2 regions of the Vitreimonas flagellata genome follow, and region 2 is predicted to be linked to the other one. Evidence: predicted binding sites of a transcription regulator. Region 2 holds the regulator's gene; the other holds the start of a gene.
The links. The regulator HrcA, encoded in region 2, represses chaperone genes, less so after heat shock. The targets are predictions, from matches to a motif close to GTTAGCANTCNNCNNNGNNGANTGCTAAC.
Positions count from the first base shown of each region.

Region 1: a site for HrcA is predicted at 4,522-4,550, ahead of groES (co-chaperone GroES). Genes of this name have one in related genera too.

Region 1 covers NZ_SBJL01000003.1:350,582-356,652, forward strand. Annotated here, with positions in the region: gene EPJ54_RS14580 (TonB-dependent receptor) at 1-925, shown strand, start outside; gene EPJ54_RS14585 (L,D-transpeptidase) at 1,092-1,742, opposite strand; gene EPJ54_RS14590 (hypothetical protein) at 1,851-2,099, opposite strand; gene groL (chaperonin GroEL) at 2,388-4,031, opposite strand; gene groES (co-chaperone GroES) at 4,152-4,469, opposite strand; gene EPJ54_RS19890 (hypothetical protein) at 4,654-4,821, shown strand; gene EPJ54_RS14605 (hypothetical protein) at 4,895-5,590, shown strand; gene EPJ54_RS14610 (hypothetical protein) at 5,648-6,071, opposite strand, start outside.
Region 2 covers NZ_SBJL01000002.1:850,675-856,745, reverse strand. Annotated here, with positions in the region: gene EPJ54_RS12095 (ATP-binding protein) at 1-71, shown strand, start outside; gene EPJ54_RS12090 (hypothetical protein) at 68-937, opposite strand; gene hrcA (heat-inducible transcriptional repressor HrcA) at 1,028-2,107, shown strand; gene grpE (nucleotide exchange factor GrpE) at 2,120-2,680, shown strand; gene EPJ54_RS12075 (PPC domain-containing protein) at 2,810-4,984, shown strand; gene EPJ54_RS12070 (aldo/keto reductase) at 5,058-6,071, opposite strand, start outside.

The sequences.
Region 1 (6,071 bases), on a different contig from region 2:
ACGCTGCTACGTCACGGCCGGCAGCTCGAGCGATCCGACCTGCCCGAGCGGCACGTTCGTGCCGTCGGGCGTGGCGCCGTTCGAAGCGGAAGTTGAATACGAAGACGTGCTGCCGAGCGTTGGTCTGACGTTCCGTCCGAGCGACACGCAGCAAGTCTATTTTAGCTACGCGGAAGGCCTCTCGGCGCCGCGCACGGACGACCTCTACAACGGTCTCTCCGCCGCGCAGCTCGACGTGGTCGAGCCGGAAACGACGCAATCGTTCGACATCGGCTATCGTTATAGCGGTGAGAACCTCTACGCATCGGTTGGCGCCTGGCACTCGCAGTTCCAGAACCGCATCGTGCGCGTGTTCGACCAAGATCAAGGCATCAACATCTCGCGCAACGTCGGTGACGTTGAAATGCAGGGTGCTGAACTCTCGCTCGGCTATCAGGTCACGGACGCGCTCTCGGCGCTGTTCTCGACCGCTTACACCGAAAGCGAAGTGCAGGATAACCTGCAAACGGGCGTCGATGCCGATGGTCCGGACAACATCGCGGGCAATAGCGACGACAACGCGCCGATCTTCGCGTTGACGGGCGGCAAGACGCTGGTGGAAACGCCGGATTGGACGGCCACGGCCCGCTTCGAGTACGAAATCGGCAACGTGCTGCTCGGTCTGCAAGGTCGCTATGTCGGCGAACGTTGGGCGACCGACGTCAACGACCAAGTCGCTGACTCGTACACGACGTTCGACATCGACGCGCGATACAACGTGAACGACAATAGCTGGCTGCAGTTCAACATCATCAACGTGACCGACGAGTTCTATTTCGGCTCGATCAGCACGCAGGTGGCGACGACCGGTCCAGGCTCGGGCACTGTGCGCTACAATATCGGTGCGCCGCGCACGTTCATGATGTCGCTGCACACGCAGTTCTAAGCCAAACGCGTCTATCCTCCCTAAGACGCAAACCTAGGAAGGAGCGGTCCCCCAGGGCCGCTCCTTTTGTTTTGGGCGTTGGGGGAGCGGGCGGTGCGCAAACAGGAAGGGCGGCGCTTGCGCTTCGCCCTTTTTGCGTCGAGCGGGCTGGCGCGGGCGCGTGCGCTCAACGCGACGCGCGGCGGGCGGTGCGGCTTTGGGCGAAGTCGGGGAAGGTTTCTTCGAGCGAGTCGCGATCGGGCAAGATGTAGAACACGCCGCCGCGCGCGAAGGTGGGCTGGATGATGCGCTCGTAGAATTCGGGCGAGACGTTGATGCAGCCGTGGGTGATGCGGTTGTCGTTCGGCGTCGGCGAGGCGAGACGCTCGGCGCGTCGCTCGCGCGGCACCATCGCGATCGGATGGATGGAAACGGCAGAGTCGTAATCGACCCAGAGCACGGGCCCGGCGTCGACCGACGGGCCATAGCCGCCGACAAAACGCCCGGCCGGCGTCGTGCGGTCGCGGCCTGGAATTGCGGAGAGCGCAAGGCCTGCGACGCCCGGCGCGATGTGATCGCCACGCGCGGAGCCAAACAAGCCAGGCGCTGCGCCGCGCAGGCGTCCATCGGCGCCGAACACCAAGATTTGGGCTGTCTCTTTGTCGATGATCGCGAACGGATAGCCGTGGGCGTCGCGCGAGGCGAGAACCCAGCCCGCAAGTTCGATCGCTGTTGCGGAGACTTCTTGATCGGGCGGCAACTGATCTGCCGCGGAAAGGGGCTGCGCGCCGGCATCCTCGGCCTGGGCGATGCCCAAGGTCGAGAATGCCAGCGCCAGCGAGCCAAGTACGGCTCTGGTTGTTTGCACCCACATGTTCATGCGGCGGTTCCTTAGAACGATAGAAGAAGTCCTTGTCCGAACCGTCGTCATGAAATGTGCGCGAAATTAGCCGCGCGGCCGACGGGCCGGTTGCGTTTCGAGCGCCGTGACACGGCCTTCGATCGCATCGAGGCGCTGGTTGGCGCGTTGCGAGTTTTGGTTCGCGGCCTGCGCGTTTTGCGCTGCGCTCTGCACCTGCGCGTCGATGGAATCGAGGCGCGTATTGATTTGGGCGATATCGTCACGCGTCGCGCAAGCGCCGAGGCTCAAGGCCGCAACCATTGCCGCGCCGGTAAGGTACTTTGTAATACGCATTCTAATATCCCTCATTCTGCGGAACGCAGTTCTGCGCCCACCCCAACGGCGGTAACAATCTTAACCGCTATTGGTTCCGCGAGCTACTCGGCGTTGACCGCGTTTTTTCTGAGGCAAAGAAAGCAGCGTTGAGCGTTCCGCTCGCGCTTGATGCTTGGGTGCTTGGTTTTGCTGAAGTTTCGCCTCTCGCGCGAATGCAGCGAAGGGCGCGTGATCCAACAAAACAAACGACAAAAAAACGGCGGAGCTTGCGCTCCGCCGTTTCCGTTTTCGTAGCCGGTGGCTGGATTAGAAATCCATGCCGCCCATGCCGCCCATGCCGCCGCCAGGCATGCCGCCGCCGGCGGATTCCTTCTTCGGGGCTTCGGCGATCGAGGCTTCCGTCGTGATGATCAGACCCGCGACCGAGGCTGCGTCTTGCAGCGCCGTGCGCACGACCTTCACCGGATCGATGATGCCGGACTTCACCATGTCGACGTATTCTTCGGTTTGCGCGTTGAAGCCGAAATTGTCGTCCTTCGATTCACGCAGCTTGCCGACCACGATCGAGCCTTCGACGCCGGCGTTTTCCACGATCTGACGGATCGGGGCTTCCAGCGCCTTCTTGATGATGGCGATGCCGACGTTTTGGTCTTCGTTGTCGCCCTTGATGTTGAGCTTGAAGGCAGCGCGCAGGAGTGCGGTGCCGCCGCCCGGGACGATGCCTTCTTCAACCGCAGCGCGGGTCGCATTGAGCGCGTCATCAACGCGGTCCTTGCGTTCCTTCACTTCGACTTCCGTGGCGCCGCCGACCTTGATCACCGCAACGCCGCCGGCGAGCTTCGCCAGACGTTCTTGCAGCTTCTCACGATCGTAGTCCGACGTGGTGTCGTCGATCTGCTTGCGGATTTGGGCGACGCGAGCTTCGATGTCGGCCTTCGCGCCCGTGCCATCGACAACCGTGGTGTCGTCCTTCTTCACAACGACCTTCTTGGCCTTGCCGAGCATGTCGAGCGTGACGTTCTCAAGTTTAATACCAAGGTCTTCGGAGATGACTTGGCCGCCTGTGAGGATGGCGAGGTCTTCCAGCATGGCCTTGCGGCGATCGCCGAAGCCCGGCGCCTTCACGGCGGCAACCTTCAGGCCGCCGCGCAGCTTGTTGACGACGAGCGTGGCGAGAGCTTCGCCTTCGACGTCTTCCGCGATGATCAGCAGCGGACGTTGCGATTGCACCACGGCTTCCAGAACCGGGAGCATCGGCTGGAGCGACGAGAGCTTCTTTTCGAACAGGAGGATCATCGGATCCTCAAGCACGACTTCCATCTTGTCGGCGTTGGTGATGAAGTACGGCGAGAGATAGCCGCGGTCGAATTGCATGCCTTCGACCACTTCGAGCTCGGTCTCGAGCGACTTCGCTTCTTCAACCGTGATGACGCCTTCGTTGCCGACCTTGGCCATCGCGTCGGCGAGGAACTTGCCGATGTCGGTGTCGCCGTTGGCCGAGATGGTGCCGACTTGGGCGATCTCTTCCGAACCGCCGACCTTCTTGGCGCGCTTCTTCAGGTCTTCGACGATGGCGACGACAGCTTTGTCGATGCCGCGGCGCAGGTCCATCGGGTTACGGCCCGAGGCGACCGCCTTCATGCCTTCGCGAACGATCGCTTGAGCGAGAACGGTGGCGGTGGTGGTGCCGTCGCCGGCTTCGTCGTTGGTCTTCGAAGCGACTTCACGAATGAGCTGCGCGCCCATGTTCATGAACTTATCTTCGAGTTCGATTTCCTTCGCGACCGAGACGCCGTCCTTGGTCGTGCGCGGGGCGCCGAAGGATTTTTCGATCACGACGTTGCGGCCTTTCGGGCCGAGCGTGACTTTTACGGCGTTGGCGAGAATGTCGACGCCCGCGAGCATACGCTCACGCGCATCGGCGCCGAAATTGACGATCTTTGCTGCCATTTGGATTGCTTCCTCTGAATTTTGAAAAGCGAATAGCGAATGGCGAGTAGCGAATAGAAGGCGATCGAGCGCGGGCGCGCTATTCGCTACTCACTATTCGCGCTTCGCCGCGAAGCGCCCTTAGGCCGCTTCCTTCTTCGCCTTCTTCGTTTCGATGACGCCCAGGATGTCGGACTCCTTCATGATGAGGAGCTCTTCGCCGTCCACTTTCACTTCCGTGCCCGACCACTTGCCGAACAGGATGCGATCGCCGACTTTCACGTCGAGCTTGATGTACTCGCCGTCTTCATCGCGCGTACCGGGGCCGACGGCGACGACTTCACCTTCTTGCGGCTTCTCTTGAGCCGTCTCGGGGATGATGATCCCGCCGCGGGTCTTTTCTTCTTCCTTCACGCGCTTCACGAGCACGCGATCGTGCAGGGGACGAAAGCTGGCCACGTCCTGATCTCCCTTAGGTTGCATAGAGCCTATTTGAGCCCCCGGGCGGCGCGTTAGCACTCGCCGCCGTCGGTTGCTAACGGCGCGTAGGTAGGGGGGCCGAGACGGAGGGTCAACACCCCACCCCAATCGTTCAGCACGATTTTTTTGGCGCCTAAGGACGAGATTGGGCGTTGGCTACCCCATGAGCCTCCCGCCGAGCCACGATCCGCAACCCGACCAGCCTGAACCTCCAGCCCAGCCGCCGGTCGAGGTCCCAGAGCCCCCGATCGCCGACCCGCCGAAATCCCCCGGCGCGCCGCCGCCCGTGACGGCCGTCGGCATCATGTGGGGCGAGGCCTGGCTGCACTGAAGCGGGCCCACGGTCACAGCGCGCATGGCCCTGTCGCCGCCAGTGTTGCACTGGGGCGGACAGGAGATGCGTGATGCGTATGTTTACTCACAGCGCTTTTGCCGTACTTTCAGCGGCTCTGTTGGCGGCGCCGGCGTCGGCGCAAGGATTTCGTCCCGGCGATGTTGCGCGCGCGCCGCCGGCGGCGGAGGTGCAGCAAGCGCGACCGCGCGTGGTCGAGCGCCGCTACATGGTGATGCCCGTCAGCATCTACGCGAACGATGAGACAGGGCCGGATTGGGCGGGCTCGGACGAGGTCTATGCGATCTTTCGCGATGCTTCGACGAACTCCGCTGTGCGCACGCAAACCTTCGGCAACGTCGACACCGGGCATACGCGCTATTTCTCGCAGGCGCAGGCGTGCCTTGCGCCGCTCGGCGCTACCCAGACTGACAACGAAGGCAAGGTGATTGCGTGGCGGTGCCGCGCGGGTGGGATGCGTGCGCCGTTTGCGTTCCGGGTTGAACTCTATGAGTCCGATGGCGACGGCGGCGCGCGCAGTCTTGTGGATTGGGGCGCGTGCCTTGGCGCAGCGCCAGGCGAAGTGCAGCGCGCGTGCTTGGACGATTTGGTCGGTGCGGCGGATGTGAGCTTGCGGCCGATGCATTTGGGGCGCTTGCGGCGTGCGGGCGACGAGCGGGCGTTTAACGTTCGCCTTGGCGGCTATACGTTCACCTACAAGGTCGTGCGTCTGGAAGATCATGTCGTCGAAGCGACGTTCGGCCAATAAACGAAAGAGCCGCCTCGCTTGCGCGGGGCGGCTCTCCGTTTGTCCCTCTTTCGCGCGTCAGTAGTACATCAGCGCGTCGAGGACGATGCCTGAGGCGATGGCGACGAGAAGGATGTCGCGATCGACCATCACATAGCGGCAGCCATAAGGGGCCGGCGGCAGACGATAATAGAGGTCGTACGGCACCGGCTCCCACCAGATGTGATCCGGCAGATAATAGCCGACGCGCCACGGGCGATACGGACGGCGCCAACCGTCATAGCCCCACCATTGATAGTTCCAGCCAAAGTAATTGTGGACGATGATGGTGTAGCCGCGGTCGAAATAATGGCCGTGGCGGATGCCGCGCCAATCGTTGTAACGCGGGCGATCGAAGTCGCGGTGCGTGTGGCGATACTGGCGATAGCGATTGTCGTCGCGGCGATCGCGGCCCCAATCGTTTGACGCGAAATCGCGGCGGCGATTGTGATCGCGTGCGTTG
Region 2 (6,071 bases):
CGAAATTCGACGAATACATGCGCCGCGCGATGGACCCGATCACGCCACCCAAAGCGAAGAAGAAGGCCTAAGCGGCGCAGCGCAAGGTGAGCTGGCGCGTGCGTCGATCAACGCTGATCGACGCGCAACCCGCGCGCTCCAACGCCGCACGGCCCACCACGAGCGACGGCGGCGGCGCGTCCGTCTCCCCTGCCGCGACGATGGCGTCTTCTTCGAGCGCACCCAGCAGGGGCGCATTGGTGCGCGCAAACGCCGGCGCGAGCGTCAGTCCTTCGACCGTCAGCTCCGTTGTCACCGGCTGCATCATCGTGCTCAAGCCCAACACCATCGGCGTCTCCGCCAACTCGCCAGCCGCCGGGATCGCGCCCGCGCGATCGAACAGGCGCGCCGCCGAACGATTGAAAACGCTCGCCGGATTGGTCACGTCGAACATCACCAATAACGTCTCGCCGCCCACTTGCGCGCTCGCGCGCCACACATCCGCGTCCTCCAGCGCAAACCGGATTTCGCGCACCTGCGCCGGCTCCGCGCCAAGCGTGATGGTGATCACATCGTACGGCATCGCGCCCGGCCCAATCAGACCTTCGGCGACGTGGCTCGCCGGCGCTGGAAATATTCCCGCGAACGCCCGCGACGCGCGATCGCCGAAGGTGATGCGCGGCCGCGCGATGCGACCCCGGATAGTGTTGCCGCCTTCGATGCTCACGCCGAGCGCCGCAAACGGCAGCCGCCGCAACCCGATCCGCTCCGCGCCCGGCGTCGATACCGCCAGCATGTCCGGCACGCGGGTATCGACCTCCAGCCTGACGTCGCGGCGGTTGATCTGCGCCTCCACCACAGGCGGCCCATTCCGAGCGTCCAAAGTGACGACGGTCTGCGCCATGACCGGTGCGGCAAAACAAAGAGCAGCGATAAAGCCGAAAAATCCCAAACGCATGGGCGGCGTTCCTCCCGGCGGAACACGGCGATTTCAAGTCCCGCCCTTGCCCGCTTGCGCGATCGCGCTTGTTCGCTACCTAGAGGCGCGATGGCGCAACCCCCCGCCCCCGACCTCACCTCGCTCGACGCCCGAGCGCGGGAGATTTTCCGAGAGATCGTCGAGTCCTATCTGACGACCGGCGAACCCGTCGGCTCGCGCACGCTCTCCAAGCTCGGCAACGTCGGCCTTTCCGCAGCCTCGATCCGCAACACGATGGCCGACCTTGCCGGTCTCGGCCTGCTCGATGCGCCACACGCGATGGCTGGCCGTCGCCCCACCCAAGCGGGCCTGCGTTTCTTCGTCGATAGTCTCCTACAACTCGGCGACCTGCCGCCGGATGAGAAGCGCGAGATCGACGGGCGCATCGGCCAGGCCGGCGCGAACCCGCAGGACGTGTTGGGCGCCGCCTCCGAATTGCTCTCCGGTCTTGCCGGCGGCGCGGGCCTCGTCGTGACCCCAGAGCGCGACGCGCCGGTGCGCCACGCCGAGATCGTCGGCATCGGCCCCGGCCAAGCGCTGTTGGTGCTCGTGTTTGAAGACAATCAGGTCGAGAACCGCATCATCAACACGCCGCCCGACCTCCCCTCCGGGGCATTGGTCGAAGCCGCGAATTATCTGAATGCCCGCTTCAAAGGCAAAACTCTGAGCGAAGCGCGCGTCGAGGCGGCAGAAGCTTTGGCGCGCGACCGCGCCGCTTTGGACCAAGCCGCGGCCAAGCTCGTGGAGAAAGGTCTGGTCGAATGGTCCGGCGAAGATCCAACGCTCGGCCGTTCGCTAATCGTGCGTGGGCGCGGCAATCTGCTTCAAGACCAGCAAGCCGTGGCCGACCTGGAGCGCGCGCGGCGGCTGTTCGACGACCTGGAAAAAACTCGCGAACTGATCCAAGTGCTCGACCTCGCCAAGGCTGGCGAGGCGGTGCGTGTCTTTATCGGCTCGGAAAACTCCCTGTTTTCATTATCGGGATCGAGTTTGATCGTCGCCCCCTATATGAACGCCGAACGGAAGGTCGTGGGCGCCCTGGGCGTCATCGGCCCCACCCGACTGAATTATGCCCGGGTGATCCCCGTGGTGGACTACACGGCTCGCGTCGTCGGCAGATTGCTCGACGCCCGCGGGTCGGATCGCTGAACGAGGAATGGAATGACGGACGAAAGCAACGCAGAGCAACCGCAATCCGAAGCCGCCGAAACGCAAACGCCGGACATCGAGACGTTGCAGGCCGAGCTGAACAAAGCGCGCGATGACATGCTCCGCGCGTTGGCCGAAGCGGAAAACACCCGCCGCCGCGCCGAGCGCCAGGTCGCGGACGCGCGCGCTTACGCCATCGATCGCTTCGCCGGCGACCTGCTGCCGATCGCCGACACGCTCTCGCGCGCCCTGCTCGCGGCCCCGCGTGACGACGCCGACGATAGCGTGCGCAATCTCATCACCGGCGTTGAGCTCACCGAGCGCTCTTTGCTTGACGTCTTCGCCAAGCATGGCCTGAAGCGCGTTGGCGAAAAGGGCGAGACCTTCAACCCGAACCTGCACCAAGCCGTGGCGCAAGCGCCGTCCGAATATCCATCGGGCGTCGTCGCCGAAGTGATGCAATCGGGCTTCGTGCTGGGCGATCGCACGTTGCGCGCCGCCATGGTGCTGGTCTCGACAGGCCCCGCCGCGGGGGCGCAGGCGCCCAGCGGAACCATCGACATTAAGGTCTGAGCTATGCGGCGCGCACGCGCCGCCATGCGAGGTTGCTCGGGATTAGTCGCGGTTCCGACTAGATTCGCCTTTACTCCCCTCATTGCCGATTGTTAACCATACGGCGTCCAATTTAAGGGGAGTTCAGACATGCGCGGAAAACTTTTATTCGGCGCGGCCACCGCCGCGCTCCTGCTTGCCATGCCTGCAGCCGCGCAAGACGTTGACCAGCCGGGCGACGCGAGCACGCAAGCGCGCATCAGTGTCGGCACCACGGACGGCGCGATCTCCCCTGCTGGCGATACAGACTGGTATCGTCTGCGCGTCGAAGAAGGCCAGCGCTACACGATCGCGCTCGACGCGAATTCCGAGTCGGAAGTCGACGCTATCGATCCGGTGCTCACGATCTACAACGAGGCCGGCGAACAGGTCGCCTACAATGACGACAGCAACGGCTCGCTGAATTCGCAGGTCGCGTACAATGCGAGCGCAGCGGGCGACGTGTTTGTCGAAGCGCGCGCGTTCAACGAAGCCTCGACGGGCGCTTATCGCTTCACCATTAGCGCCGCCGCGATCCCGCCGGACGATGCTGGAAACGACGCGAACACGCGCGCCACCGCCGCAACCGGCCGCGATATCAACGGCACGATCGAATATGAAGGCGATTCCGATTGGTATCGCCTCAACGTGCGCACCGGCCAACGCTACCGCATCGCGCTCAATACCAATGCCGGCGCCGAAACGCCGCTCGGCGACCCCTACCTCCGCTTGGTCGACAGCGAAGGCACAGAACTGAACGCGAGCGACGACAGCGAAGGCAGTCTGAATTCGCTGCTCGAATACACGCCGCAAGCCAACGGCACGGTCTATGTCGTCGCCAGCGCCTACGCCGACGCCTATCAGGGCGGCTACACACTGCGCGTCGATTCAGAACGCGCGCCGACCGACGGCACCAGCGCCAATCGCAACACGCGCGGCCGCTTGAGCTTGGGCCAACCTTTGAACGCGTCGCTCGACTTTGCCGGCGACAGCGATTGGTACAGGATACGCCTCACCGAGGGTCAATCGTACCGCTTCCGCTTGAACAGCGGCGAAGGCGACAACGCGCTCGGCGATCCGCTGATCAAGCTCATTGGCCCAGACGGCGTCGAGCTCGCGATGGACGATGACGGCGGCGGCAATCTGAATTCGTATCTTGAATTCATGGCGCCAACGACCGGCAATTATTTCGTCGAAGCGCGCGGCTTTATGGACGATGCGGTTGGCGCGTACACGCTGATCGCCAGCGAAGGTGAAATCCCGGCCGACGCCACGACAGACGTCTCGCTCAGCGCCGAAGGCGATTATCGCGAAGGCGTGCTGGCGCCCGCCGGCGACAAGGATTGGTATCGTCTTGAACTGGCGGAAGGCCAAAGCGTACGCATCGGCCTGACCTCGGCCGAGAGCGCCGACCCCCTCCCCGATCCGTACCTCATCCTCTACGGCGCGGATGGTGCTGAGCTCACACGCGACGACGATAGCGGCGACGGCCTCAATGCTTGGCTGGAATACACCGCCACGAGCGCCGGCCCGGTGTTCGTTGAAGCGCGCGGCTTCGGTGAAGACGCCGCCGGTCGCTATGTCATCAGCCTGAACGCGGGCGAAGTCGGCGACAACGCGGAGATGGCGGAATATCTCGCCGCCAACAGCGAGGGTCGCGTTAGCCTCATCGGCAGCGAGGGCGATGTGGATTGGTTCGCCGTCGACCTCGTCGAAGGCCGCCCCTACCGCTTCTATGTCGATGGCTACGAGCCGGGCCCGCTTGCCGATCCCCTCCTCACACTGCTCGATGAGAACGGCCAACAACTCGCGCAGGATGACGACGGCGGCGCTGGCTTGAACTCGTATCTCAGCTTCACGTCAGTCACAGGCGGTCGCTACTACCTCGCCGTGTCTGGTTACGCGGGCGTCCAAGGTCGCTATTTCATCCGCGCGATCGACACCGAAGTGCCGGGCGGCGTCAATTCTGACGAATATTTGGACGGCGCTGGCGACGATCGCATCAATCGCATCGAAATCCCTGGGGATGTCGATTCCTACCATGTCGAACTCGAAGCAGGCGTGCGTTACACGATCGACGTGCGCGGCCATGGCGACAGCCCGCTCGGCGATGCGTTCCTCACGGTGCTCGACGCCAATGGCGAGCGCGTTGCGTCGGACGATGACGCCGGTTCTGGTATGGATGCGCGCTTGCGGTTCACGCCGCTGACGGGCGGCTCATACATCCTTCAGGCGAGCGGCCTTGGCGGCTCGACCGGCGGGTATCAAATTCAGATCGCGCGTTAACAGGACCTGGGGTCCGGGGGACGCACGCGATGGCGGCGGCGCTGGCAAGAGCGCCGCCGCTTTTCTCTGCGCCTTAGCTCAGGCCGGCCAGACGTTCCGCGCCCTGACGTTCCAGCATCCAGCCCGGATATTCCGGCTTCAGCTTCGACACCTCATCCAGCCGCGCGAGGTCATCGCTCGACAGCTCAACCCGCGTTGCAGCCAGATTGTCGGCGAGTTGCTCTTCGTTCTTGGCGCCGATGATCACGCTTGTGACGTGTGTTTGGTGCAAGAGCCACGCGAGCGCGATTTGCGCGACCGACACGCCGCGCGCGTCGCCGAGCTGCTTCATCACATCGATAATGTCGTAGGCCTTGTCCTTGTCGACCGGCGGGAAATCGAACGCCGTGCGGCGCGCATCGTTCGGGCCGGCATTGTCGCGCGTGAATTTGCCGGAGAGGAAGCCGCCCGCGAGCGGGCTCCAAGGCAAGATTGCCAGCTCTTCGCTTTGCGCGAGCGGTACGACTTCGCGCTCCAGGTCTCGGCCTGCGATCGAATAATACATTTGCAGCGATTCAAATCGCGCCAGGCCGTTGCGCTCTGAAACGCCCAGCGCCTTGGCGATCTGCCACGCCGCGAAATTGCAGAGCCCGATATAACGCGCCCTCCCCGAGGCCACGACTTCATCTAGCGCTTCCAATGTTTCCTCGATCGGCGTCGCCGGATCGAAGGCATGCACCTGGTAGAGATCGATATAATCGAGTTGCAGTCGCTCCAAGCTCGCATCGATCGCTTCGAAGATGTGCTTGCGGCCCAAGCCCCAGAGATTGGCGTTTTTCGCGCGCCGTTGCGCCTCGGGCGTATCCGCGCCGCCATACGCGCCCATCCGGCCGAACACTTTTGTTGCGATCACCAATTCGTCGCGCGGCAAATCCTTGATCGCCTCGCCCAACACGGTTTCGGACAAGCCGTTGGAATAGATGTCCGCCGTGTCGATGAAGGTGACGCCCCGATCGAACGCCGCTTTCGTCAGCTTCGTGCAGGTTTCCTGCTCCAACGCGCCGATGACCTTCCAAAAGCCGTCGCCGCCAAACGTCATGGTGCCGAG